4 regions of the Sphingomonas sp. CFBP 13603 genome follow, and region 4 is predicted to be linked to each of the others. Evidence: predicted binding sites of a transcription regulator. Region 4 holds the regulator's gene; each other region holds the start of a gene.
What was found. Region 4 encodes LexA, which represses DNA repair genes until DNA is damaged. Its sites were predicted from a motif close to GTTCCNCNCTTGTTCT; they were not measured.
Positions count from the first base shown of each region.

Region 1 (7,036 bases), on a different contig from region 4:
ACGTCCTCGAAATGGAGGCCGGTGGTGGGTTCGTCGAGGATGTAGAGCGTGTTGCCGGTGGCGCGGCGCGAGAGTTCCTTGGCGAGCTTGACGCGTTGCGCTTCGCCGCCCGAGAGCGTCGTCGCCTGCTGGCCGACCTTGACGTAGCCCAAGCCCACCTCGACCAGCATCGCCATCTTGTCGCGGATCGGGGGGACCGCCTTGAAGAACTCGGCGGCGTCCTCGACCGTCATGTCGAGCACGTCGGCGATCGAATGGCCCTTGAACTTCACCTCGAGCGTCTCGCGATTGTAGCGCGCGCCGTGGCAGACGTCGCACGTGACGTAGACGTCGGGGAGGAAGTGCATCTCGATCTTGAGCACGCCGTCGCCCTGGCACGCCTCGCAACGGCCGCCCTTGACGTTGAAGCTGAAGCGGCCGGGCTTGTAGCCGCGCGCCTGCGATTCCGGCAGGCCGGCGAACCAGTCGCGGATCTGCGTGAAGCTGCCGGTGTAGGTGGCGGGGTTGCTGCGCGGGGTGCGGCCGATCGGCGACTGATCGATGTCGATGACCTTGTCGAGATACTGGAGGCCGGTGATCTTGTCGTGCTTGCCCTGGACGATGCGCGCGCCGTTCAGCTCGCGCGCGGCGGCGGCGTAGAGCGTGTCGATCGTGAAGCTCGACTTGCCCGAACCGGAGACGCCGGTGATGCAGGTGAACGTGCCGAGCGGCAGGCTGGCGGTGACGCCGCGCAGGTTGTTGGCGACCGCGTTGTGGACGGTGAGCTTCTTGCCGTTGCCTTTCCGTCGCGTGGTTGGGACCGGCACCTCGCGCGTGCCGTTGAGGTAATCGGCGGTGATGCTGCCCTTCGACTTGAGGATCTGCTTCAGCGTGCCCTGCGCGACGACCTGGCCGCCGCGGACGCCGGCGCCGGGGCCCATGTCGATGATGTAGTCGGCGGTGCGGATCGCGTCCTCGTCATGCTCGACGACGAGCACGGTGTTGCCGAGATCGCGCAGACGGCGGAGCGTCTTGAGGAGCATGTCGTTGTCGCGCTGGTGCAGGCCGATGCTGGGCTCGTCGAGGACGTAGAGCACGCCGGACAGGCCGCTGCCGATCTGCGACGCGAGGCGGATGCGCTGGGACTCGCCGCCTGACAGTGTGCCGCTGGTGCGGTCGAGGTTGAGGTAGTCGAGGCCGACATTGTTGAGGAAGCCGAGGCGCTCGACGATCTCCTTGAGGATGCGTTCGGCGATCGCGTTCTGCTGGTCGCCGAGATGCTGCGGCATGTCGGTGAAGAACTGGAGCGCGTCGACCACCGAGAGATGCGTGGCGTAGGAGATGTCCTTCATCGCGATCTTGACCGCGAGCGCTTCGGGTTTCAGGCGCGCGCCGCCGCAGACCTCGCAGGGGGCGGCGGACTGGTACTTGCTCAGTTCCTCGCGCATCCAGGCGGAGTCGGTCTGGAGCATGCGGCGGTTGAGGTTGCCGATGACGCCCTCGAACGGCTTGCTGACGTCGTATTTCTTCTTGCCGTCGATGAAGGTGAGCGTGACGGGCTTGCCCTTCGAGCCGTGCAGGATGGTGCTCTGGACCTCCGGCGGGAGGTCGGACCAGGGCGTCTCGATGTCGAACTTGAATTCGCGCGCGAGGCTGCCGAGGACCTGCATGTAATACGGGCTCGGAGGGTTGGATTTCGCCCAGGGGACGACCGCGCCCTTTTTGATGCTGAGCATGTGGTTGGGGACGACGAGGTCTTCGTCGAACAGCAGCTTCTCGCCGAGGCCGTCGCAGGCCGGGCATGCGCCTTGCGGGGCGTTGAACGAGAACAGGCGCGGCTCGATCTCGGAAATGGTGAAGCCGCTGACCGGGCAGGCGAACTTCTCGCTGAACACGATGCGGCCGTCGGGGGCGTTGTTGCCGAGGATTTCCGACTTGGGGGTGTGCGGCTCGACCGGGTCGGCGGGGTCGACATAGGCGAGGCCGTCGGCGAGTTTCAGCGCGGTTTCGAACGATTCCGCGAGGCGCGTGGCGATCTCGCCGCCGACGACGAGGCGGTCGACGACGACTTCGATGTCGTGCTTGTACTTCTTGTCGAGCGCGGGAGCCTCGTCGATGTCGTGGATCGTGCCGTCGATCCGAACGCGCGCGAAGCCGGCCTTCTGCCACTCGGCGAGTTCCTTGCGGTACTCACCCTTGCGGCCGCGGACGACGGGGGCGAGCAGGTACAGGCGCGTACCCTCGGGGAGCGCCATGACGCGGTCGACCATCTGCGACACGGTCTGCGCGGCAATGGGCTCGCCGGTCGCGGGCGAATACGGGATGCCGACGCGCGCCCAGAGCAGGCGCATATAGTCGTAGATCTCGGTGACGGTGGCGACGGTCGAGCGCGGGTTGCGCGACGTCGTCTTCTGCTCGATCGAGATCGCGGGCGAGAGGCCTTCGATGTGGTCGACGTCGGGCTTCTGCATCAGTTCGAGGAACTGGCGGGCGTAGGCGCTCAGACTCTCGACGTAGCGGCGCTGGCCCTCGGCGTAGATCGTGTCGAAGGCGAGGCTCGACTTGCCCGAGCCGGAGAGGCCGGTGATCACCGTGAGCGTGTCGCGGGGGATGTCGATGTCGACGTCCTTGAGGTTGTGCTCGCGCGCGCCGCGTACGGAAATCTTGGTCAGCATGAGGCTGGTTCTACTTCTGTTCTGATCGGGAGACTAGTGGGAGAGATAGGAATGCATGAGGCCGGGTGCCAGTTCATCCGGGACGATCGATTGGCAAGATCGATTGCGCGGGATCGGGCGACGGGTGCCGACGGCGCTTGAAACGCCGGGACGGATTGGCGACAACCGACGGACTGACCGGAACGTCAGGGGGACGATGATGAGGGGATTCGACCGATGCCACTGATGTTGGCGCTGAGCGCCGCCGCCGCGATCGCCGAGCCTGCCGCGACCGCACCGATGATGCCGTCGGGGCGGTGGAACGTCGATTACGGCGATACAGCCTGCACGCTCGGCCGGACGTACGGCAGCGGCAAGACCGAGACGGTGCTGGCGATGCGCCAGTTGCCGTTGGGGTCCACGCTCGAGATGATGATCTATACCAACGATCGGAATGGCGCGATGCGGTTGGGACAGGCGACGATCACGCTTGCGGGGGGCGGATCGGACGAGAGCCGGTACGAGAGTTATCCGACGCAGGCGGCGGGCAAGCGGATGACGCGGATGCCCGTCGACATCGCGCTGTTCGAGACGCTGCCGGCCAAGACCGGGCCAACGGATACGAACCCGGCCAGCGCGAGGCCGGCCGACGCGGTGCTGCGGGTCTCGCCGGAAAAGATGCCCGGATGGGCGTTCGTCATGCCCAATGCGAAGGCGGCGTTCGAGGCGTTGGCCAAATGCAACGACGCGACGGTCAAGCTGTGGGGCATCGATCCGACCGAACGGTCGCGGATCGCCCAGCCGGCCGAGCCACGATCGCCCGAAAGCTGGGTCACGACCAACGACTATCCGATGAGCGTCGTCGGCAAGGGCGCGCAAGGGACGTCGACGATCCTGTGGACGATCAACCTCGACGGACACGCTGTCGATTGTCGGACCGTGGTGACGAGCGGAGAGGTCGAACTCGACAAGGCGGCCTGTCGGGCGATTGCCGCGCGGGCACGCTATACCCCGGCATTGGGCTTCGACGGCAAGCCGATGATCAGCCACAGCACGCGCAAGGTAACGTGGCGGCTGCCGGGGACGTGGTCCGGCGGCAAGTGATCCAAGCCGGGTGATCCAGGCCGGGTGATCGAAGCCGGGTGATCGTGGCGGGGGCCTGGCCCGGCATCCCGCGGGGTTGCGCTGCGGTATTGGTGTATTATCTTTATCGTACACACCAACCGGAACGGCACAGAGGGCGACATGGGCAAGAAGAAGGACAAGCGGGAGCGCAAGGAGCAGGAACAGGCCGCGGGCAAGCACGGCTGCGAGCCCGGCACCAAACACGGCACCAAACACGGTGCCAAACACGACACCAACCACGGCAACAGCCATGGGGGCTCCGCGCCGCTCGCGGGGATTGCCGCGGCGATCGCGCGACAGATGGGAACGCCCGTCGGTCGGCAGATGATCGCGGCCGGGTTGATGGCGGCGGCGACGGCGATCTCGAAGCATGAGCCCAAGCCGAGCGTGCGGCCCGCCCCGCCGACGCCCCCTGCCCCGCCCTCCCCGCCAGCGGAGCCCGATGCATCGAAAGTCGCACCGGACACGGTTGGCGATCAGGCCAAGCCGCAGGGCGCGGGTCCGTTTGCCGGGGATACGCCCGAGCCGCCGCGTAGCGAGACGAACCCGTTGCCGCCTGAATTCGCCAAGGTGCTCGATTCGGTATCTGCGGGACTCGATCGGCTAATCTCGGGGTTCGGCAAGCCCAAGGATACGCCGCCTTCGACGTGAGGGAACTGCCGTCAGATATCGAGACTGTTCTGGCGAGGCCCCGCTGGAGGATGTAGTTTTCCCGTCACGACTTCGGACCCGTCACGACTTCGGAAACGCGGCCCTGGTTGATTTCAAGCAGGGCCGCGATCTGATGATGATAGAGGCCCTGTGCCTTCAGCAGGCGGATCTGGTCGGCCATTTCAGGTGTGACGGTCGGCGATGACTTGCGGTGCATCTCGTCCCTTTCATTTGGGACTCGCGCTTTCAGCATCGCCGATATTGGCGGACGAGGGTTGATCCGGTCAGATACTTACAGTCGCATCGCATGGCCATCGGTCGACCGCCTGGGCGGCTTGCCATCCACCTCTGCGATGCTCAGCGGCCTCTCGTTTCGTACTCGGGACGTCAGGCAGCCTTGAAATAGGCGATCGGCGCGCGGCGTCGGTCGCCTTTCGCGATGTACATCGCCTTGTCGGCGCGGGCGATAAGATCGGCGATCGCGCCCGCGGTGTCCCCTTCGACGATGCCGATGCTGACGCCCGGTGCCGCGTCGACCGCCGCCGAGGTCGCCGAGGTCGCCGTCGCCGTGGCCGTCGCGGTCATGACCTGTGCGAACTGACTGGCGATGCCGACGCCGATCATCCGTGCCCGTTCGATGCCGACGTCAGGCAGCAGGCAGACGAATTCATCGCCGCCCCAGCGGACGAGGTGGCCTCGTTCGCCGATCATGGCATGCGCGATGTCGGCGAGCGACCGCAGCGCGGCGTCTCCGGCAGCGTGGCCTTGGGAATCGTTGAGTGCCTTGAAGTGATCGACGTCGAGCATCATCGCGGTCAATCGTCCCACCGAAGAACGATCCGCCAGCGTCGCGGCGATACGGTCGACGCCCGCGCGGTTGAGGGCACCGGTGAGCCAATCGCGCTCCATCTGCTCGCGCAGGGCATTCTGCCCGCGCTCGGCCTGGAGGATCAGCAGCGAGAAGACGCGAAAGACGATGAAGGCGATCTGACCCGCAGCAAGCCAGGCACCGATGTCGTCGTGCATGCCGGTCAGCTGCGTACCGATACGGTCCTCATAGGCCAGCCACGCGCGGCCGACGAACAGCGGGACCGTGATCGCGAACAGCGTGGCGACGATCCAGCCGGTTTGCAGCGATTCCCGTCGGGCAAGACGCACCGCGGCGATGACGATGACGATGTCGAAGCCGGCGCGGACGACGCTGAGATAGGCGACGCGGAAGTGGAAATGCGCGGGGTCTCCACTGACCACCAACGGCACGGCGAGGACGGCGGCGATCGTCAGCAACGGCGTCAGGCGAGCGTCGGGGCGTGCAAACCGGAGTACCGCGCCAGCGATCAGCGCATAGCCGATCACCGCGGCTGGGTTCCCCGCGTTTGGCGCCCATGCGATGCCGATATGGTCGTTCAGAACCGCCATCATCGTCCCGAACCCGACGACGAGATGCCCCCCGCCCCACAATGCGGCCCAATCGCCGAACCGGCCGGTCGCGACCGGCGCGAGGTGGACGATCCCTGCGACGAGCATGCCAAGCGCCGCAACGACGTAGAGAGTAGTGAGATCGAGCGCCACGGACACCTGCTTGTTCGTTCGTTTCACGCGCTACTAGGTTGGCTTTGCTAAGGAATAGTTTGATTTAAGTTGTTTTTTTCGCGCGCGGGGTTCGCGTCGGCGGTCGCGTCGGCGGTCGCGTCGGCGGTCGCGTCGGCGGTCGCGTCGGCGGTCGCGTCGGCGGTCGCGTCGGCGGTCGCGTTCGGACGCGTGGAAGCGTGGCCGGGATCCGGTCGGCGTGGCGACGGTCGGCGTGCGGGGTTTTCCTCCGCCATCCGTCTGCCGGGTTGTGCTCCGGCGGACGTTTTTGGATGTCTCTGAGCGTGAAGGACGGTTCGTGATGCCACATCTGCCAGAATACCGGCATCGTGTCGGGCGTGTGTGGTACGTTTGGGATGCAGTGTGGTCGCCAGGGGGGCGATGCATCGCCGGGCCGACCACATTTGCTTCTCCGCAGAGGCGGAGCATGGCGCCGGGTGTTCTTTAAAGCGCGGTACCATCGGGGTACGACCGACCGGCAGTTTGCGCTGCTCATAGGTATGGATCGTAGGGAAATTGTGTTGGCCGGACAGGGGCAAAGCCCCTGTCGTCGGACGCGGCTTTTGGCCGCGCCGGCCGATCTGACCGCTTGATAGCTCGGCCGTAGCTTGCGCTACGGCTTTGCGCGGTCAGATGTGTATCGGCTTGCCCTGCACCGCCATCGCGGCTTCCTTGATCGCCTCGGCATGCGTGGGATGCGCATGGCAGGTGTAGGCGATGTCCTCGCTGGTCGCGCCGAATTCCATCGCGATGGCGGCTTCGGCGATCAGCGTGCCGGCGAGGCTGGACACGATCCAGACGCCGAGGACGCGGTCGGTCTTGGCGTCGGCGATGATCTTCACGAAGCCGTCGGTGTCGCGATTGGTCTTGGCGCGGCTGTTCGCGGCGAACGGGAACTTGCCGACCTTGATCTCGGTCTTTTCCTTCGCAGCCTCTTCCGTCAGGCCGACGCCGGCGATCTCGGGCATCGTGTAGACGACGCTCGGGATGACGTCCTCGTTGACGATGCCGGTCTGGCCGGCGATGTTTTCCGCGAC
Region 1 covers NZ_JADBIA010000002.1:434,557-441,592, forward strand. The annotation lists gene uvrA (excinuclease ABC subunit UvrA) at 1-2,654, opposite strand, end outside; gene IFR23_RS04845 (energy transducer TonB) at 2,871-3,737, shown strand; gene IFR23_RS04850 (hypothetical protein) at 3,879-4,409, shown strand; gene IFR23_RS20520 (diguanylate cyclase domain-containing protein) at 4,797-6,008, opposite strand; gene IFR23_RS04860 (hypothetical protein) at 6,051-6,281, shown strand; gene lpdA (dihydrolipoyl dehydrogenase) at 6,629-7,036, opposite strand, start outside.
Region 1: a site for LexA is predicted at 2,662-2,677, ahead of uvrA (excinuclease ABC subunit UvrA). Genes of this name have one in related genera too.

Region 2 (7,036 bases), on a different contig from region 4:
CTCGGCGCCGGCGAACCAAGGGCGCTGCGACAGTTCGGCTTCGACATAGTTGAGATGGACGTCGATCATCGGCTGGATCTTCTTGGTCGCCGCCTTGCCCAAGATCGGGATGCGCGCGAGGACGAGCTTCAGCAGCAGCGGCGGCATCATCGAGCCTTCCGCATAGTGCAGCCAGAAGCGGTAACGTAGCGCGTCCGCGCGATTGGCGGGGGCGCCGAGCTTGCCGTCCGCGTTATCGACGAGATATTCGACGATCGCGCCTGTCTCGGCGACCACCTGGCCATCATCCTCGATTACCGGCGACTTGCCGAGCGGGTGGACCTGCTTGAGTTCGGGCGGCGCGAGCATCGTCTGCTTGTTCCGCTCGTAGCGCTTGATCTCATAGGGGAGGCCGAGTTCCTCGAGCATCCAGAGAATCCGCTGCGATCGCGAGTTTTCGAGGTGGTGGACGATGATCATACTGAACCCCCTTTTGTCATTCGGACGATTTGCGCGCGGTCCAGATCCAGGCGGCGGCGGGGAATTCCACCGTGTCGCCGCTTCGGTACCGGTCGCAGACCTGGGTGAGACGCGCGATGTGGCGCTCGCGTTCCTCGGGGGCGGCGTCGCGGATGGCGGAGGCTGCGGGGCCGATGCGGCGGAAATAGTCGACTGCGTCGGCGACGGGATCGGCGCCCTCCCCTGCACGGTAGGCGAACTCGACATGCTCGGGTAATGCGACATGCCAGCCGGATTTTTCGAGGATGCTCGCGACGTAGGTTGGGTCGGCGAAAGCGAAGGGGCCAGGTGCGGTGGTTGCTGGCGCGTCTGCATTGCCGCCGGTCGCGGTGATGATTTCGGTGGCCCAGCGGTTGGCGGCGCGGTCGGCGAAGCAGGAGAAGACGAGCGTTGCGTCTGGGGCGGCGGCTTCGGCCAAAGTGGTGAAGGCGGCGACGGGGTCGGCGAAGAACATGACGCCGTGGCGGGAGACGTAGAGGTCGATTGGGGCGTGGTTCGGGGCGGTGGCGGTGATGTCCGCGCACTCGAAGCGGGCGTTGAATGCGGTTTTGGCGCGGTGTTTGGCGATCTCGATCAGGTTTGGTGAGAGATCTATGCCGGTTATTTGCGTGGTCGGGAGCGCTTGGGCGGTGGCGAGTGAGGTTGCCCCGGCGCCGCAGCCTATGTCGATGATCTTGCGGGTTTGGGGGGTGGCGGCGGACAGGATTGCGGCGTTCAGATGCGGGGTCAGGTTGGTGAAGCTGCGGTCGGTTCGGCGCCATTCCTCGGCCCAGACGTCGCCTATTCTGCCGGTCCAGTCGTAGGCGGTGGTCATGGGCTGGGGTGCTTTTTGGTTGCGTTTCGGGGCGGTGGTTTGGAGTGAAGTATAGGAAGTGTAGACGCTCGCGCAGGTTTGATGTTGTGGAATTTCGAGGCTTTCCCAAGTCCGTCGCGCTGCTTTTCCTTGTTTCCCCGCGAAGGCGGGGATCCAGACTGGGCTCCCGCCTTCGCGGGAGAACAAGGGGGGGCGGCTCGTTCAAGAATGTGGGGTCATTGCCGCCAAAGAGCTTGGTTTAGCACAGGATTTTATTTGCAGGGTCATGCCAACTGGGCCCCGGCCTTCGCCGGGGTGGTGTTGGGAAGTAGGCTGGCGCGGTGTCAGTTCACCATGTGTTCGAACTATCGGTCGTGCGCATCTTCGGCCTCATGAGCAATGGGCCATGGGCCAAGCACCATGCCCTCACCCTCCCATTGCAGAAGCAATGGGTCCCTCCCTCTCCCCTGAAGGAGAGGGAAAGTAGGATTACGCGTCGTCGCCTTCTTCGGGGCCGGCCATCATTTCTTCGGCGACCTTGTCGGTGCGCGCGCGGATCTGCTTTTCGAGGCGGTCGGCGGTTTCGGGGTTGTCCTTGAGGAAGGTCTTCGAGTTCTCGCGACCCTGGCCGAGGCGGACGCTGTCGTAGCTGAACCAGGCGCCCGACTTCTCGACCAAGCCCGCCTTCACGCCGAGATCGAGGATCTCGCCGAGCTTGGAGACGCCCTGCCCGTACATGATGTCGAACTCGACCTGCTTGAACGGCGGCGCGACCTTGTTCTTGACGACCTTCACGCGGGTCTGGTTGCCCGTCACCTCTTCGCCGGCCTTGATCGCGCCGATGCGGCGGATGTCGAGGCGGACCGAAGCGTAGAACTTCAGCGCGTTGCCGCCCGTCGTCGTCTCGGGGTTGCCGTACATGACGCCGATCTTCATGCGGAGCTGGTTGATGAAGATCACCATGCAGCGCGAGCGGCTGATCGAGCCGGTGAGTTTGCGCAGCGACTGCGACATCAGGCGGGCCTGCAGGCCGACATGGCTGTCGCCCATCTCGCCTTCGATTTCGGCACGCGGCACGAGTGCTGCAACCGAATCGACCACGAGCACGTCGATCGCGTTCGAGCGGACGAGCGTGTCGACGATCTCGAGCGCCTGCTCGCCGGTGTCGGGCTGCGAGACGATCAGTTCGTCGATATTGACGCCGAGCTTCTTGGCGTAGACCGGGTCGAGCGCGTGCTCGGCATCGACGAACGCCGCGGTGCCGCCGCCCTTCTGCGCTTCGGCGATCACGTGGAGCGCGAGCGTGGTCTTGCCCGAGCTTTCCGGACCGTAGATCTCGATCACGCGGCCGCGCGGCAGGCCGCCGACGCCGAGCGCGATGTCGAGCCCAAGCGAGCCAGTCGAGATGACCTCGACCTGCATGGTTTCCTTGGAGCCCAGGCGCATTGCCGAGCCCTTGCCGAAGGCGCGGTCGATCTGCGCGAGCGCGGCGTCGAGCGCCTTCTGCCGGTCGTTGGTTGCGGTTGCCATGCCGGTGTCGATCACTTTCAGATTAGCGGCCATCGAATATGCTCCCATCGCTAAAGCAAGCGCGCGTGCCATTCAACGCGTCAAACACCATGTATTCTCTTTGTTCTTTTGGAACAAGTGGGGAACGGGAGGTTTGTTGGGGGAAATTTGCGCCGGTTGGGGAGTGCAAAGCCCGTCGGGTGCGCGAACGGCGTCATTCTGGCATCCGCCGGTCTGCATGCTCGAAGCTTCAGGCCCACGGGATCGTGAGTTCGTGGAATGCAGGCGTTGGAAGACGTTCGATGCGGACACGAGTCGGGCAAGTGCACCTCCCCGGCGGAGGCCGGGTCCAAGTGGAGAGCTTGGCGTGACGACGTGCGTCTGTCGTCAGGAGCGTTTCCCAACTGGGCCCCGGCCCTCGCCGGGGAGGGACTTTGGTTGTGAAATATGATCCCGGACACGTTCGGGATGACTGACGAGGGGCGGGATCGGCGGTGCGGGCGTTTAGGTCGAGATCGGTTCGGTTTGTTTGGATGCAGGGTTGGACGGCCGACTGATCTAAAGTTTGAGGGGTGTCTGTGACGGGCGGTTCGTTTGCCGCTCTGAATCCTGACTTTCGTCAGGATGACGGGCGGTGGCCGCGGTGACGCCCCGTCTCAAAGGTGCCGCCGCCTATCGACCGATCAGGCGAGCGTTGTCGCGAGGGTCCACCAGCCTTTGGCTTGGGCGGCGGTTGCCGCGGTGTCTCTGGCTTCGGGGGTTTCGAACAGGGCGAAGCAGGTGGCGCCGGAGCCGGACATTCTGGACAGGAGGACGCCTTGGGCTGCGTCGAGGAGCGTGCGGACTTCGGCGATTACGGGGGCGAGGGCCAACGCGGGGGGTTCTAGATCGTTGCGGCCTTCGAGGGCGCGGTCGAGGAGATTGCCTTCGGGGATCGGGCCTCGGTCGTAGCCGTCCCAGGTCTTGAAGACGGCGGCGGTGGAGACCGCGACGCTGGGGTTCACGAGCAGGAGGGGGGTGCCGGACAGGCCTTCGAGGGTGGTGAGGGTGTCGCCTTTGCCGGTGCCTAGCGTGGTGCGGTTGGCCAGGCAGGCGGGGACGTCTGCGCCGAGCTTTGCGGCGATTTCGTGGAGGCGGGGGTCGGTTGGGGCTATGCCGTGGAGGCGGGCCAGCGCGCGGAGCGTGGCGGCGGCGTCGGCTGAGCCTCCGCCTATGCCCGAGGCGATGGGGAGGTGCTTTTCGAGGGTTATGGCGTGGTGGGTCTCGGGGGCGAAGGCGGTGGTGAAGGCGTCTGCTGCGGCGGTTACTAGGTTGCCTTGCCAGGGGGCGGCGCCGGACGAGCGCGGTGCTTCATCATTGTCCGTCCCCAATTGGGCCCCGGCCTGCGCCGGGGTGGTGTTGGGGGTCGGGGTGGTGTTTTGGGCGGGGAGGAGTGCTGCGGCGAAGGGGCCGGTTATGGTGAGGCTGCTGGTTTGCGCGGGTTCTACGGTGATCAGGTCGCCTTCGGTGGCGAAGGCGAAGAGGGTTTCGAGGTCGTGGTAGCCGTCGGGGCGGCGGCGGCGGACGTGGAGGGCCAGGTTGATCTTGGCGGGGGCGGGTTCGGTGATGGCGGGCATTGTCGGTCTCGGGATTTGGCGGCAAAGGGTCGAACGCGGCTTAGCGTAATACGCGTGATGTCTGCGGGTTTAAGCGCGTCATCCTGACGAAAGTCAGGATCCAGGGTAACGATTGGTGCCGTCCTTGGCTCTGGATCCTGACTTTCGTCAGGATGACGGGAGGGGGATGCCGCACACTTCGCCAGTTGCGGGCGTTGTCACGATCACTTCCGTGGATGCTCGGAATTAGAGGTGATCTCGCGAGACGGCCCTTTAGCCGTCAACTCGCCCTGCCCTCACCCTTCGCATACCTACAGTGCCTTTCTCTCTCCCGGTGGGAGAGAGGTTAGCGGCGAGCTTTGGGCAGGAGGCCGTTGGCGATCTTGGCGGTTATGCGTGCCGTGTCTGCGGGTTCGGCGGTCAGCAAGGCGGCGCGCCAGGCGTAGCGCGCTTCGTAGTTTCGGCCGACGCTCCAATAGGCGTCGCCAAGGTGGTCGGCGATTTCGGCGTTGGTGGGTTCGGCCTGCGCGGCGGTTTCGAGCAGCGGGAGCGCTCGGGCGGTGTTGCCCGAGAGGTGGTAGGCCCAGCCAAGCGAGTCGGTAATCGAGGCGTTGGTCGGGTCGATCCGGCTGGCGCGTTCTAACAGCTTGATCGAGGCGGGGATGTCGTCGCCGTGCTCGACTTGCGCGAAGCCGAGATAGTTGAGTGCGAGCGGTTGCGCGGGGCCGCGGGCGACGGCTTTTTCCAGTGCGTCGCGTGCTTCGGGCCAGCGGCCGGCCTGGTCGAGCGCGCCGCCATATTGCAGCCAGTTGCCCCAGCTGCCGCCCTTCGCGCCGTCGGCGGCGATGATGCGCTGGTACCAGGTCGCGGCTTCGGCGGGGTTACCGGTGGTCAGCAGGAGGTCGGCATAGCGTTGCCAGTCGGCGGGCTCAGACCCCTTCTGGTCGACGCGGTTCTTGGCGGCGGCGAGCGCTTCGCCGTTGCGGTCGGCGGTGGCGAGGATGTCGATGCGTTCGGCGGCGGCGGCCGGGGCGGAGGGGCTCTTGGCGTCGACGCCGTCGAGCACGACGAGCGCGCGGTCGACCAGCTTGTTGCGGGCGAGCGCATCGGCGAGGAGAACGCGCGCGGCGTCGTAGCTGGGGTCGGCGCGCAGCGCGGCCTGGGTTAGCGCAATCGACAACGGCGAGGGTTCGCCTGCGCTGAGGTCGCTGGCGAGGCGGGCGAGCAGGCGCGAGACGCCGATCGTGAGCGGTTGCTTGCGCGGTGCGGCGGCGATCAGCGCGCGCGTTTCCGTGGCGAAGCGGTTGGCGACGGGGTCCTTCGCTGCGGTCGCCAGAGACGGTTCGGGATCGCGGCCTTCCGCATGCGCTACCCAGGCGTAGAGCGAGGGGGCGAGGACAACGAGGAGGCCGCTCGACAACGTGGCGATCGCAGCGCTGGCGGCCTTCGCGTCGTTGCGGCGTGCGGCGTCGGCGAGCGGGATCAGCGCGGCATCCGCGGGGGCGACGCCAGCCTTGTTCAGCACTGCGACGGCGCGGGTAGCGAGCGGCACGTCGCCGGCCTCCAGCGCCTCGCGATAGGCGCGGATCGCGACGACGGGATCGTCGGGCGATGCCGCCAGCACCTTGGCGTAGCTGGCCGCTGCGAGGTCCGGCTGGGCGGCGGCGTCGGCGACGCGGGCCTTGAGATAGGCGGAGAGATCAGCCTGCGCAGCCGTGGCGGGCGCCGCCACGGCAAGACCTAGGGCTAAAAACAGACGCTTACATGTTGGGATAATTGGGGCCTCCGCCGCCCTCGGGTACGACCCAGTTGATGTTCTGGGTGGGGTCCTTGATGTCGCAGGTCTTGCAGTGGACGCAGTTCTGCGCGTTGATGACGAACTTCGGATCGGCCGTGTCCTCGCCGACGACTTCGTAAACGCCGGCCGGGCAATAGCGTTGCGCAGGCTCGTCGTACATCGGCAGGTTGTATTCGATCGGCACGCTCGCGTCCTTGAGCGTCAGGTGGACCGGCTGGTCCTCCTCGTGGTTGGTGTTCGAAATGAATACCGACGACAGGCGGTCGAAGGTCAGGACACCGTCGGCCTTGGGATAGACGATCGGTTTGACCAGGTCCTTGCGCCACAGGCTCTCGTTGTCGGGATGGTGGTGCATCGTGAAGGGCATCTTGATCCCCAGATGCTCCGCCCACATCGTGATGCCGGCGAGGCCCGAGCCGACGAGGTCGCCGAACTTCTTGACCAGCGGCACGACGTTGCGGACGACCGACAGCTCCTTCTTGACCCACGACTTATCGAACGCTTCGGGATAGGCGGCGAGTTCGTCATGGCCGCGCTGCGAGACGATCGCCTCGACCGCGGCCTCGGCGGCCATCATGCCGGACTTCATCGCGGTATGCGTGCCCTTGATCCGCGGCACGTTGAGGAAGCCGGCGCTGTCGCCGATCAATGCCGCACCGGGCATGACGAGCTTGGGGATCGACTGGAGCCCGCCATCGCTGATCGCGCGCGCGCCGTAACTGACTCGCTTGGCGCCCTTGAGCAGCGCGGCGATCTCGGGATGCGTCTTCCAGCGCTGCATCTCGCTGAACGGTGAGAGGTACGGGTTGGTGTAGTTCAGCCATGTGACGAAGCCGATCGAGA
Region 2 covers NZ_JADBIA010000002.1:310,081-317,116, forward strand. The annotation lists gene IFR23_RS04305 (glutathione S-transferase family protein) at 1-459, opposite strand, end outside; gene IFR23_RS04310 (class I SAM-dependent methyltransferase) at 476-1,498, opposite strand; gene recA (recombinase RecA) at 1,781-2,854, opposite strand; gene IFR23_RS04320 (4-(cytidine 5'-diphospho)-2-C-methyl-D-erythritol kinase) at 3,484-4,416, opposite strand; gene IFR23_RS20515 (tetratricopeptide repeat protein) at 4,742-6,127, opposite strand; gene IFR23_RS04330 (electron transfer flavoprotein-ubiquinone oxidoreductase) at 6,156-7,036, opposite strand, start outside.
Region 2: a site for LexA is predicted at 2,932-2,947, ahead of recA (recombinase RecA). Genes of this name have one in related genera too.

Region 3 (7,036 bases), on a different contig from region 4:
GACGGACGCCATTGGGGTATCGTTGAGGTGCGTTACGCCGCATGGCGTTCGCGAATGGCGCATCTTGCGTGACATGTCCGTGGTTGCGGCAGAGGGGATCTTCGCCGCAATCGTGGCCCGCGCTTTATTGCCTAAGGGCTATTGAAGAGCCGATAGTCGCAACGTAGGCTCTTCAGGTGAACGATTTGGAGCGCTTCGAATTTATCGTGCCGGGCTACACGCCGGAAACGATGCCGCTCGACCGCCTGATGGAGTATCTCGGCGAACTGAGCATCATTCTCGGACAAGCGTCGGAGATGCACCTCATCGAGATTCAGAAGTCGAGCACCAAGCCCGTGCTTGTGATGCCTCACGCCGTGGCAGTTAATGCCAGAAATCGTGTGAGCGAAGTCCGGCAAGGAGGCGGCTCGGGTCGCCGCCGGCAGGCTTACGATCGCATACGCCGGCTTGTTTCGGAGGACGGCGGCAAGTCGGCGATACTGCAGGCAAAAGAAGGTAAGCTCCTGGAGTTTAAGAAAATCGATCTTGGCGAGGATCAGATTGTGCACGCGCTCCGGCAGGAAACGAGCGTCGAGGGAGAACTTATCCGGATCGGCGGTCAGCGTGACTATGCTCAGTTGCTCGTGCAGGAAACGTCCGGAATGATTGTCGCCGGCTGCACTGCGCCCCGCGAGCTGGCCGCGAAGATCGGCCGATACCTTTACCAGCCATTGCGTCTGCACGGCATCGCAAGTTGGCAGCGTACCGGCACTGGTAGATGGGAAATAACCCGTCTGCAGGTACAATCGTTTGAGGCACTCGACGATGACGAGCTCGATGACGTCGTAGTGAAGCTTCGTAGTGTGAAGGCTAACTGGCCTGCCGATAGCACGGAGCAGCTGTTATCTATGCGTGGGGGCGCTGCCTGATGCGAGTTGGATTTGACTCGACGATGTTGAGTCTTTTGCTGAACCCAGAATCGCGCGCTCCAAACGATCCAACCACGGGACTGCCTACGGAGTACGTCCAGCAGCGCCTTCAAGGCCTTTTAGGTAAACTTCAGCGGAGCCGAAGCAAGATCGTGATTCCGACGCCGGTAGTCGCGGAGGTGCTGACGTTAATCGGACCTACAAATGGCGACTATCTGTCGATCGTGAATCGATCGAAGGTGTTTGAAGTTCGTCCCTTTGACGAACTTGCTGCATTCGAGTTGGCTTTTCTTAATCGCGATATATTCGCGGCGCTTGACAAAAAATCGGGAGCTGAGCCGTACCAGAAGGTAAAGGTAGATCGACAGATACTCGCGATCTGCAAAGTTGCTCGCTGCGACGCGTTTTATACAGACGACAAGGGGCTGATTGGAAGAGCCAAGCTGTGCGATATTCCTATAGTGCGCATTTCGGATCTTCCGATCCCGGATGAGGCCCGCCAACACGAATTGGGGCTGGAAGAACACGAGCCGCTTGCGCCAGTTCAGGCCGATGATGTCTCGGAGATTGAGACCGACGTCTAGAACTTGCGTATTTCCGGGTGACTATGTCGCCCCCCCCCTGTCTGGGGTACAGCAAGGGTACTAGGCGCCGTACGAGGCACACAAGACCATGATTTTCCCTGCTGCTGGCTAGCTGCGGCGGAGGGTGTCTCCTCCGTTTTTGGGCGAGAAGACTTATGCTACGTAGGCTGAATAAGGATATCTGCTTTTCGTCACAATCGCCGAGCCCGGCTCGCATCTGGGAAGCGCGCCTGCAATTTTTGGAATGTCGATGCTGAGAAATGATCGAAGGTTCGTGATAGCGTTGGTCGCTTTGCTGCTCATCTCCGGTGCCATGTGGGCGTGGATGATTCCCAAATACCCTTCGCTGCCGAACCATGCAGACATGTACGAGCAAGACGCGAGTTATTATCCTGGGTCACAGGCCTGCATGCCGTCCCGTCTTGCTAAATTACCCCCGCTTCAAGTCGATGATGAAAAGTATAAATGCGCACTCGCATTGGAACGAGAGAGTGACCGTGAATTGGCGCAGACGGCACGATCAGCTGACTCGGCCGTTGCCGCGGTTGAAGTAGGCTTTCGGCAAACCATGCTGCTAATCGCCGGCACGATATTTGGAGTTTGGACACTTATCGCTGCAGCTTTCGCTGCATGGTATGGCCGGGCAGCGGCAGTCGCTGCTCAAGACGGGCTAAAAAATAGTATAGAGGCTCAGAAGCCGACCATTGTATTTTCGTTGGAAGACATCGTCGAAACAGTAGGGCAGAATGCCTCTCTCACATTTAATATTGCAGCGACAAACGTGGGAGGCAGCGGATGTGTAGTCAATTCTGTACGGCATACTTGGACATCGGCTGCTGAAACGCCGCGCGCCTTCCTTCAGCATAACCAAGTAACTCCTATCCCGCCCGGCGAAACGAGACGGCTCGCCAAAATAGAAGTGCTTCTGGATGAATTGTACGAGCATCCCTTCTTACTCGGGGGCGCTCATATGGATGGGCCATTTGTTGAGAAAAGCAGCCCAGATCGACGTTTTGCGTTCAGTGTGAATCGGAAGCCGACGATCCACGGTACGCACTACAGCGTCTTGAGCGACCACGTTTGGACTCGGTAAGGGGCCAACGGCCCTTGTAAGGTGAGCCGTCGACGATCCGGATGTGGCGATACAGCCTTACCAGACGGGGGTATCGCGGGGGTACAACGTGTAATACGAAGGCCAGAAACGACGTTATTTCGCGGGTTTGGAAAGGCGGCGGCGGAGGGTGTATCCGCCGCAGGCAAACATCTACTATTAGTGCCCTGAGAGGCTGCTAAGCTACGACCAAGCAAATTGGCGAGACAATGATGAGCAACGTCGAGGAAACCGGGCTTTCGATGATCACCGGGGCCATGACGGGCTTACCAGCACCAGTCCGAACATCGTTCTTTAAGGCCCTTAGCGACTTACTGGGTGGTCTTACGGCTATACCCGCAGCGAAACTGAAACAGTACGCTCAAGGTATTGAGGACACGACGGCGGCTCGAACTGCGTTTGCCGCTGCGGTGGCGAAAGCGGCGGCCGATGGAGGCGTTGTAGAGCCCTTGGTTATGCAGGCAGCCGCAGAAATCTACCTGCCAACTGGTCTGCGCAAAGCTAAAAACAGGATCGGTGTCGCGGAGCGCGCCGCCGAGCATGTGGCCTCCGACACAGGTGACGAAACTAAGACAGCGGCGCCTGACGACGACTGGATGAACACATTCATGCGGTTCGCCGAGGATGCCTCGTCAGAGAAGCTGCAGGACCTTTTCGGACGCATACTGGCCGGCCAGGTCAAGCGGCCTGGCTCTTTTGCATTATCAACCTTGCGAACTGTCAGCGAACTGGATCAGGCAATCGCCGCTGACTTTGGCTTCGTGTGGGCGAAAAGCGTCGGCGAGGCAGTTGATTTCGGAACTGAGTACCAACTAGGTGAGGGCTTCGCGCGGTGGAAGCGGCTGGCACAAGCTGGCCTAATGGCGCCTTCCGAAACCGCCCAGTTCTTGCCGCCATTCAACCCGATCTTGAATGGTAGCGCTCCTTGGACACCCATGAGCGCTGACGGGACCTTTCTGCTAATCCGCTTCCCAGAGCATTGTGGCGCTCGATGGGTCGGTATCGACTTTACGCGCGTTGGGCGCGAGATCGGCAGCATTCTCGCCCGACCAGATTACGAAGCAAATATGCGGGAGGCCGGGCTAAGGCTCGCAACTCAAGGCGTGAACAGGGTTGAGTTACTCTCTCCCGGCAAGCCGGTCGAGGTTATCTACCAAGCACCTACTATGCCCTAAGTGCTTTTGTTGGGGTACACTGTCGCACGACGGTTGAATACCGCCGGCATGGCGGGGTGCGTCGAAGGGTATATCCGCCGCATTGGCTAAAGAAGGCAGGATCGATAGGATGGCTGAGTGTTCTACCTGGGTTGAATCCCTACCGGCGTGGTTTCAGGCGATAGGCTCGGCCGGTGCGATTTATGTCGCTGGACGAACGGTAATTCTTGCTTCGCGAACTACTCGGCGCGACCGCCTTCATGGTGCAGACGCAATATTCAAGCTCTGCTTGGACGTGGTGCAACAAGGACGAGATGCCGTAGCTGCCGCGGGGTCAGGATCGAACGCCTTAGCAAACACTAATTTGGCGCGCTTCGATGACTGCACACGAATGCTCACGCATTTGGAGGGAGCTCTTGTCGATATCGGATCCGAAAAATTGCCCGTAATGACGAGCGATACTCTTCAGATAATGTCGTCCTCGAAGGCGGCAGTAGGGTCCGCCCAGCTCGGGATCACTACGTCTGGGTTAACCGGCGCATCCCTCAGCATACTCGATGAAAATCTACCGAAGATTACCAAAATTCGGGCTGAAATGCTTACTATCGTCGAGCGGCAGCGTGGCCTGGTTGATAGTTGGTTGCGGACAACGAAAGACTAGCTGCTACTTACATCGCACAGTCTGAATGGTGCCTCATAAATGTGGCATTTGCGGCGATTCCCCCTATGTTCTCCCAGGGGATCCGGGGGAATGATGGGAGCATATTCAGAGGTGCTACCGGCACGAGCGAGCCGTAAGCAGCAGGCACTCGATTTCATATCCGATTACATCCTCGAGCATGGCCGCAGCCCGGCAATGCGTGAGATCGCGCTGGCGCTCGACGTCAGTGACACCCGGGCTAAGGCGTTGGTCAAGAAGCTGGCGTTCGAGAAGATGATCGAGCGCGCGGCGGGCGCGCAACGGGCGATCACCGTGCCCGGGCTGTTGGAGCGGCAGCTACTCGAACGGATGCGCAGCATGGGCGTCGTCGTCGACGACGATTTTAAGCATGGCGATCGCGTGCTGCCGTTACCACAAGGTCATCTCCCGCTTGTGGCAATCCTCGAGCATATCCCTGACGTCGACGCCGGGGATCTCCATGCCACACCTACCTGCTGACGCGGCGTTCTCGCTCGCACATTCCCTCGAGCGCGAGGGGCAGCGCGTTGCGCACCTGGTGCTTGGCGAACCGCGTCCGAAACCCAAGGGCGCGAACCGGCTGAAGAAGGGCAAGACGCCGGCGATCTTCGTGCTGGCACCCGGCATCGAGGAGCGCGTTCGGCTACGCGAGGATTGGTCGCATAAGACGAACGGTACGGCCGAGACGCACGAGCATGCCGCGGCGCAGGCGCAGCGCGAAGGTGCGCTTGCCCGCCTCGTCGCTACCGGCGCGATCGACGCGCACCAGCTCGCCGCGGCCGATCAGATCGCCGAGGCGTACCATTCCATCACGGCCGAAGTTGCGGTGCGCACTGCGAACTTGGAACCGCGCAGCTCGGGCGGCGGGCCGCACAGCGCTTCGCACGCGCCAATTGCTGCCGTGATTCGGGAGCGCGCATACGCCCGTTGGCGCGAAGCCGTCGCTCCGCATGGCGCGATGCTGCTCGCGATCATCGTCGACGACATGGCGTTGACGACTGCCGCGCGGGACTGGCGCCTTTCCAACCGGCGGGCGCGATCGATCCTGGTATCGGCGCTGGACAGCTGGAAGCGCTGCTAAGGGGTTACCTTTGGGGAACTTCCCACAAGGGCACCTGCCCAAACGGTCACGTAACTCGCAAATCGACCCCGCCACAGTTGCATCTGTTTGGCACGGTCCGCCCCCCTGAAGGGCCGTGCGGTTCGCAAGAGGAGGTCTGATATGCATCACGATCATCCGCGGCCAGTTGCACTGCGGTCCGCCCAGCCGAACTCGAATTTGGCCGATCAGCTCGAACGCATCACGCCGCGGTTCGATGAACTGACGCAACGAGCGCGGCTGGGCGTCGTATCTTCGGACGATTACAACGTCCTCGAGGAGATGGCGCAGGGCATCGCCAGCGACCTCCTCACCGCCTTCCGAGGCGGCGCTCCCCGCGCTGCCCGTCCGCCCCTCTATGTCAGTGCCGACGGCACGAAGGCAGTTTGGTAATGGCTATCCCACGCGAGGCTATGCGACGTGCCGTCGACGCCGGTCATCCGGACACCGCCCTGATCGGCGTGCCGGTCAGCCTGATGCGCGAGATCCTGAAGTTCCTGCCGGTCGAGATGATCGTCGCGAGCACCGTGCCGACCGCGCCCCAAGGGACGCCGGCATGATCACCAAGCCGCACCTCGCTGCGATCGACGTCGCCGGCATCCCGTACCTTCGGGATGCCAAGGGCAGCCTGGTCCCGCTCGCCGCGGTCAAGCCGGTCGATCTGCTCATGGACGAGACGGTGCGCGCCATCCTCACCGACGCGCGCGAGCTATCCGCCCTCGTCGCCGCGTTCAAGGTCCGGACGTTCGAGCGCGTCGGTGCCTTCCAGGCACTGCTGGCGCAGGAGTACGGCACGACCGTCGGCGGGAAGAAGGGCAACATCACCTTGCTCACTTTCGACGGTCGCGAGCGGGCGCAGGTGCAGGTCGCCGACCTCATCGAGTTCGGGCCCGAGCTGCAGGCCGCCAAGGTCCTGATCGACGAGTGCCTGATGGGTTGGGCAGGCGGCTCGCCGGTCGAGCTGCAGGCCGTGGTCAACGGCGTGTTCCAAGTCGACAAGGAAGGCCAGATCAACCGAGCCGAGCTGTTCCGCCTGCTCCGCCTCGACTTCGACGACGTGCGCTGGCTGCGTGCCATGGAGGCGATCAAGGACTCCATCCGGATCATCGGCTCGAAGACCTACGTCCGCTTCTACGACCGGCCCGCACACGACGAGACCTGGCACCCGGTCACCATCGATCTGGCGTCCGCGTAAGCGTCATGGGGAAGTTGAAGGCGATCGGTAGCATGCTTACCAGGCTGAAGCCGACCATGGGCTCCCTTGCCCCCGTCGAGCGCAGCGCCGACGCCGATCGCCGCCTCTTCAAGCCTTGGCACCAGTGGTACAAGTCGGCCCGCTGGCGGGCCCTGCGCATCACGGTGTTCATCCGGGACCTCTACACCTGCCAGTGGCCTGGCTGCGGCTTTACGTCGGCCGACACGTCGCTCCTGATCGCTGACCACTGCGACCCGCATCGCGGTGACGAGCGGCTCTTCTGGTTGCTCGCCAACCTGCAGACCC
Region 3 covers NZ_JADBIA010000001.1:512,079-519,114, forward strand. The annotation lists gene IFR23_RS02470 (hypothetical protein) at 177-908, shown strand; gene IFR23_RS02475 (hypothetical protein) at 932-1,492, shown strand; gene IFR23_RS02480 (hypothetical protein) at 1,767-2,585, shown strand; gene IFR23_RS02485 (DUF2806 domain-containing protein) at 2,816-3,778, shown strand; gene IFR23_RS02490 (LexA family protein) at 4,509-4,916, shown strand; gene IFR23_RS02495 (hypothetical protein) at 4,897-5,517, shown strand; gene IFR23_RS02500 (hypothetical protein) at 5,659-5,928, shown strand; gene IFR23_RS02505 (hypothetical protein) at 5,928-6,095, shown strand; gene IFR23_RS02510 (DUF3164 family protein) at 6,092-6,730, shown strand; gene IFR23_RS02515 (HNH endonuclease) at 6,763-7,036, shown strand, end outside.
Region 3: a site for LexA is predicted at 4,475-4,490, ahead of IFR23_RS02490 (LexA family protein). Genes of this name have one in related genera too.

Region 4 (7,036 bases):
CGCGCCATATCGTTTCACGATTGGATGGCAGCGCAGGCGGGATCGCCGCAGCGCTCGCAACTGGCGACGTCGGTGCGATCAGCGAAGAGGATTCGGAGGCGATGCGTCGCGCCGGGCTCGCGCATCTGCTGTCGGTGAGCGGGTTGCATATTACGGCGGCGGTGGCGGCGACGATGTTGATCGTGTTGCGGCTGCTGGCGCTGAGTCCTTGGTTAGCACTGCACGCGCGCTTGCCTCTGATCGCTGCGCTGGCTGGAGCGGCGGCGGCGATCGCCTATACGTTGCTGACCGGAAGCCAGGTTCCGACGATCCGGTCGTGTGTGGCCGCGCTGCTCGTGCTGGCGGCGCTGGCGATGGGGCGCGAGGCGATGACCTTACGTCTCGTCGCGGCGGGGGCAGCGTGCGTCATGCTCGTGCTGCCCGAGTCGGCGGCGGGGCCGAGCTTCCAACTCTCGTTCGCGGCAATCACCGCGATCATGGCGCTGCACGAGCATCCAGCCATTCGCGCGTTCTTCGGCCCGCATGAGGAAGGCAGACCGCGCCGCCTCGCTCGCGGCATAGCATCGCTGTTGCTCACCGGCCTGCTCGTCGAGTTCGCGCTCATGCCGATCGCGGTATATCATTTCCACAAGGCCGGGCTCTACGGCGCGTTCGCCAACATCATCGCGATCCCCCTGACGACCTTCGTCGTTATGCCGCTGGAAGCGCTGGCGTTGCTGCTTGATGCCGGCGGGCTTGGCGCGCCGATCTGGTGGCTGGTCCAGCGATCACTCGATGCGCTGCTGTGGCTCGCGCATATCGTTGCTAGCGCACCCGGATCGGTGCGCTCCCTGCCAGCGATGCCGACGGCGGCGTTTGCGTTGATGATCGTTGGGGGGATTTGGATTGCCTTGTGGCGAACGCAGTGGCGGCGGCTCGGGCTGGTACCGCTGACGATCGGCGCGGTCTGGGCGCTGACGACGCCGGCGCCGGATGTTCTCGTGACCGGCGACGGGCGTCATGTCGCGGTGCGGACGGCGGCGGGGCTCGCGATGCTGCGCGATCGGGCCGGCGACTATACGCGCGACATGCTGGCAGAGAACGGCGGGGTGGATGGCGAGCCGCTGCTGCTGGCGGACCAACCCGATGCGCGGTGCAGCCGCGATCTATGCGTCACCGATATCGCCGCACGGGGACGGATGTGGCGGGTCCTCGCGACGCGCAGCGCCTATATGGTCCCGATTGCCGAGTTCCTTGCCGCCTGTCGCAGCGCCGATGTCGTCGTCAGCGAACGGGGCTTGCCGAAACGCTGTGTGCCACGGTGGCTGAAACTGGATCGCCGCATACTCCGTCGAACGGGCGGCGTCGCGTTGACCTTGGGGCGCGGGACGGTCGTGACCATCCTGAACGCAGGCGATCGCCACCCCTGGCGCGATCCGCCTCTCCTCGAACGCACCGCGCATTTGTTCGGGCCGCGACATGGCCGGTTTCACGGTGCTACGTCGTCGTTTCGCGCCAGCCGAGGCCGTCAAAAGTAGAAATGTTCACGCGAAGGCGCAAAGGCGCGAAGGTGATGCGATTCGGGACACCTTCACACCTCCATGAACGATAAGCCGACGTCGGTATTTCGGTGGTCTGCGAAGGCAGGTAGTCGCAAATCTAAACACCACATCTTCGCGCCTTTGCGCCTCCGCGCGAACACAATCACCCGTCGTTGCATGCGATCTTGGTGCAAAGAATTGGTTCACGCGGAGACGCGGAGACGCGGAGAAGGTTCTTGTACGGCAGGATGAATCGGACTGGCGACTATCTGTCTTACTTGCGAAAGACGTTTGGAATGGTTTCGTTCTCCCTAAGCGAAACACCTCCGCGTCTCCGCGCGAACCAATTCTTCGGCTGTGCGAGGGATTGGCGGCGATATGTTCGCGCAGAGGCGCAGAGATTGAGGGTTCGAGTCGAGGTCGCGCTTATGGATCGGAGCGTGAGAGGGTCTTCCGAATGATTGGCGGTGTTTGCTTGGGCGTGTCGAAGAACTGGCCACTTTTTCGACCGCTCCAAGCACATCGCTTAGTTTGCCGAAGAGGCCCGGTCGCTGCTGCCGGTAGGAAAGAGCGACTTGGCTTCCCGGCTTGGCTGTCGCTTCCTTAGCAACCCAAAACCGAGACCGGGCTGCGTCGCGATAACGCAGGCCGGTCTCGGCAACTCAGTCGTAGCGGCGGAGGATGCCGGAGAGTTTGCCCTGCACGCGGACTTGGGCGGGGGCGTAGCGTTGGGGGTCGTAGGCTCGGTTTGCCGGGTCGAGGCGGACCATGGCGCCTTCGCGGCGGAAGTATTTTAGGGTGGCTTCGCTGTCTTCGATCAGGGCCACGACGATCTCGCCGTCTCGCGCCGTTTCGGTGCGGCGTATCAGGGCGTAGTCGCCGTCCAGGATACCGGCCTCGACCATCGAGTCGCCCGAGACTTCCAAGGCATAGTGTTCGCCGGTCCCTAACAACGCAGCGGGGACGGCTAGCATCGTGCTGCCCTCGAACGCTTCGATCGGGACGCCGGCGGCGATGCGGCCGTGGAGGGGAATCTCGATGACGTCGTTGGCCGGCTGCGGCGTTGCGGCCGCGGGGGCTGCCTTGACGTTCGACGGCTTGGACGGCGTCTTCTTTTCCGGACGCTCGGGCATGCGCAGCACTTCGAGCGCGCGCGCGCGGTTCGGCAGGCGGCGGATGAAGTTGCGCTCCTCGAGCGCGCTGATCAGACGGTGGACGCCCGACTTCGACTTGAGGTCGAGTGCGTCCTTCATCTCCTCGAACGACGGCGAGACGCCGGTATCATTGAGGCGATCGTTGATGAAGCAGACGAGTTCGTGCTGCTTGCGCGTGAGCATGGCGGTTCTCCGTCCGGAACAGACTGGGAACTTCTATGGAACATAATTAACGCCGTCAAGCGCTCGCTTCACCCGATCACGAGGATTTCCGCCGATTCGCCTGTCTTTGCTACGGGCGCGTTGCCGGGGCGGACGATGAGGCAGGTCGAGCGGGCCAGTGTCAGGAGCATCGAACTGTCCTGGATCGTCGAGGCATAGGCTTTGCCGTCGCGCAGTTCGGCGCGGAGATAGTCGGTGCGGGCGTTGTTGGCGGGGAGGTCTTCGCCGAGGAGGGCGTGGGTCGACTGGGGGAGCGGGTCGCGTGCGCCGGCCATGTGCGCGACGACGGGTTTGACGAACAACGTCGCGGTGACGAACGCGGAGACCGGGTTGCCGGGGAGACCGAGCACCATCATCTCGCCGATCCGGCCGGCCATCATCGGCTTGCCCGGGCGCAGCGCGATCCGCCAGAAGTCGATGGTGCCGCCGGCGGCTTCGATCGCGGGGCGAACGAGGTCGTGGTCGCCTACCGATGCGCCGCCGGTGGTGACGAGCAGGTCTGCCTGAACGCTGGCGAAGGCCTCGCGGAGGATCTCGAGATTGTCGGGCAGGATGCCGAGATCGATGATGTCGACGGGCATGTCGGCGAGCATCGCGGCGAGCATGATGCCGTTCGATTCGGGGAGCGCGACGCCGTCGGTGATCGAGCCGGGGGGGACGAGTTCGTCGCCGGTGGCGGCGACGGCGACGCGGACGCGGCGGTTGACGGTGAGGCTGCCGTGGCCGCCAGTCGCGGCGACGGCGATGCGCGCGGGGCTGAGGCGGTCGCCGGCGGCGATGAGGCGGGTGCCGGTCGAGAAGTCGAGGCCCTTGCGCCGGGTGTTGCGGCCGAGCGTCGGGGGGCCTTCGCCGGCTAGGATCAGGGTTGCGCCGTCGCGTTCGGCTTCTTCCTGGACCATGACCGTGTCGGCGCCTTCGGGCATTGCGGCGCCGGTGAAGATGCGGGTGGCTTCTCTTGGGCCGACCTTGCCGGTGAAGGGGCGGCCGGCGGCGCTTTCGCCGATGACTTTCCAGGGGCCGGGGAGGTCTTCGAAGCGGATCGCGTAGCCGTCCATGGCGGACAGGTCGGCGGCGGGTTGCGTGCGGCGGGCGAGGATGTCCTCGGCGGCCCAGCGGCCGGCGGCTTCGCGCAAGGCCACGGTTTCGCTGCCGACGCGGGGGGCCATGGCGAAGAGGCGGGACTGGGCTTCGGCGACGGGGACTAGGGTCATGCGTAAGACTCTGTTTTCGGGCGGTTTGGGAAAGTGAAGTATAGGAAGTGTAGACGCTGGGAGCGTTTTGGCGGTTGGCGCTTTTGGGGTGTTGTATGGGGAAGCGCGGGGCGTGGGGGTAGGTTCCGTGCTTTGCCATGGGTTTGGTGTGTAGGACAGGTGTCGTTGCCGGGAGTGCGACGGCAGGGCGGTCTTTGTGACTGACTTGACTGCGTTAGATCGAACGTCGCTGCCACCTCCTTGTTTTCCCGCGAAGGCGGGAGCCCAGTCTGGGTCCCCGCCTTCGCGGGGAAACAAGGGTTGGGCGGAACGGTTGCCCTCTAATACTGTGGCCTTCCCAACTGGGCCCCGGCCTTCGCCGGGGTGGTGTTTTGATTTGGTCGCGGGCTTCTCCGGCGGTGACTGCCGAGTGCGGATGGGTCCTCGATAGCGTTCCTCGACCGTTGGCCAGCGCGGGTTCATCCGATGCGGGGCTTTGTTTGTCGGAAAGAGACACCAGATCAGCATGATGACACGCAATCACCCTCGGGCGAAAGACAGGATCGGGGCGGCGGTGGGTGCTGTCCTGTTGCCGGGGGTGCTTGGCTATGCGCTGCTCAACGGGCTGGTGGTGCCGATGCCGGCGGCGGTGACCGATGCGTTGAAGGTGTTCGATGCGGCGCCGCCTCCGCCACCGCCGCCCGAGGAGAAGGTCAGGCCTCGGCCTTCGCCTAGCCGGAAGCCCGAGGGGGCTGCGTCGCCGCCTAATTTGAAGTCGAAGGCTACCGAGGTGGTGGCGCCGCCGCCGGTAGTGCCGGTTGTGGTGCCGCCGCCTGTCGTGGTTGCGGAGAAGGCGGGGGTGGGGGCGCAGGCGACGGCGGGCGCTTCGGATATTCGCGGGCCGGGGACGGGAAGTGGCGGAGTCGGGAGTGGCACCGGGAGTGGGGGATATGGCGACGGCGATGGCGGCGGGGGCGAGGAGACGCCGCCGGAGTGGCGCAGCGGGCGGTTGCGGGATTCGGATTATCCGCGGGAAGCCGCCGAGACCGGGATTCGGGGGCGGGTGTTTGTGCGGTACTTGGTCGAAACCAATGGGCGGGTGTCGGGGTGCCGCGTGACCCGGTCGAGCGGGAGCCGGGTGCTGGATAATTTGACGTGCCGGCTGATCGAGCAGCGGTTTCGGTATGATCCGTCGCTCGATGCTGCGGGCCGGCCGGTCGAGTCTACGATCGTGGAAAGCCACGACTGGTCGATGGATGGGGATTGAAGTCCCAGGCTAGGCGCGTTCTGCTTGGCTTGCCCTCACCCTCGCCGCCTTTGGCGTCTTTCCCTCTCCCCTTTGGGGAGAGGGTTTTCTTCTACGCGGTCCAGTTGCCGGATTTGCCGCCGGACTTAGCGCGGACGCGGATGTCGGTGAGGACCATCGTCTTGTCGATTGCTTTCGCCATGTCGTAGATCGTCAGGAGCGTGACCGTGGCAGCCGTCAGGGCCTCCATCTCGACGCCGGTCTTGCCTTCGGTCGAGGCGGTGGCTGTGGCGGTCACGCCGGTTTCGTCGACGACCAGGTCGATTTCCACCTTGGTCAGCGGGAGGGGGTGGCAGAGGGGGATGAGGTCGCTGGTGCGCTTGGCGGCCATGATGCCGGCGACGCGCGCGACGGCCAGGACGTCGCCCTTCTTCGCGGTGCCGGCGCCGATCGCCGCGGCGGCTTCGGCGGACATGGTGATGCGGCCGGAGGCGATGGCTTCGCGGGCAGTCACCGCCTTGCCGCCGACGTCGACCATGCGGGCCGCGCCGGCTTCGTCGATGTGGGTGAGGCCGGTCATCCGACGAGCGCCCGAGTAGCGGCCTCGACGTCGTCTTGGCGCATCAGCGCTTCGCCGATCAGGAAGCAGTGGATGTCGTGTTCGGCCATCGCATCGAGTTCGGCGCGCGTCGTGAGCCCGCTTTCGGCGACGAAGGTGCAATCCTTCGGGGCCTTGCCGACGAGATCGTAGGTGCGCTGGAAGTCGACCGAGAAGTCGCGCAGGTCGCGGTTGTTGACGCCGATCAGGCGCGACTTGAGCCTCAGCGCGCGCTCCATCTCGTGCGCGTCGTGGACCTCGACCAGCACGTCCATGCCGCATTCTAGCGCGGAAGCCTCGATCTCGGCCATCTGGATGTCGTCAAGCGCGGCGACGATGATGAGGATGCAGTCGGCGCCGATCGCGCGGGCTTCGGTCGACTGCCACGGGTCGACCATGAAGTCCTTCCGCAGCACGGGGATCGAGACGGAGTCGCGGGCCGCGGTCAGATAGGCGTCGGAGCCCTGGAACCATTTTTCGTCGGTCAGCACCGAAAGGCAGGCGGCGCCTCCGGCTTCGTAGGCTCGGGCGTGGGCTACGGGATCGAAATCGGCGCGGATCAGGCCTTTCGAAGGGCTGGCTTTCTTGACCTCGGCGACCAGCGCGTAGCCGGTCTTGGCGTCGCCCTTCTTCGCATCAAGCGCGGCGCGGAAGCCGCGAGGCTTCGACATGCGGGCGATGCCGGCGTCGATATCGGCGAGCGAGGTCGTGGCCTTGCGCGCAGCGACTTCGGCGCGCTTGGTCTCGAGGATACGGTCGAGCATGGTCATGTCAGTAGGCGATCCAGCGGGCGAGCAGCGCGTCGGCGCTGCCGGTGTCGAGGGCGGCGGCGGCTTTGGCCGCGCCGTCGACGAGAGTGGGGACGGTGCCGGCGACCATCAAGGCGGCGGCGGCGTTGAGCAGGACGGCGTCGCGGTAGGCGCCGGCCTCGCCCTTGAGCAGGCGGCGGAGCGCGTCGGCGTTGTGGTGTGCGTCGCCGCCGCGGATGTCGGTGATGGCGTGGCGGGTGAGGCCGGCGTCTTCGGGGGCGACTTTGGCGGGCAGCGTTACGGTGCCGACCGAGGCGACGATGCTGGGGCCGGCGCCCGATAGTTCGTCGAGGCCTT
Region 4 covers NZ_JADBIA010000005.1:136,416-143,451, forward strand. The annotation lists gene IFR23_RS10350 (ComEC/Rec2 family competence protein) at 1-1,517, shown strand, start outside; gene lexA (transcriptional repressor LexA) at 2,183-2,857, opposite strand; gene IFR23_RS10360 (molybdopterin molybdotransferase MoeA) at 2,926-4,107, opposite strand; gene IFR23_RS10365 (energy transducer TonB) at 4,661-5,353, shown strand; gene moaC (cyclic pyranopterin monophosphate synthase MoaC) at 5,445-5,912, opposite strand; gene trpC (indole-3-glycerol phosphate synthase TrpC) at 5,909-6,700, opposite strand; gene trpD (anthranilate phosphoribosyltransferase) at 6,702-7,036, opposite strand, start outside.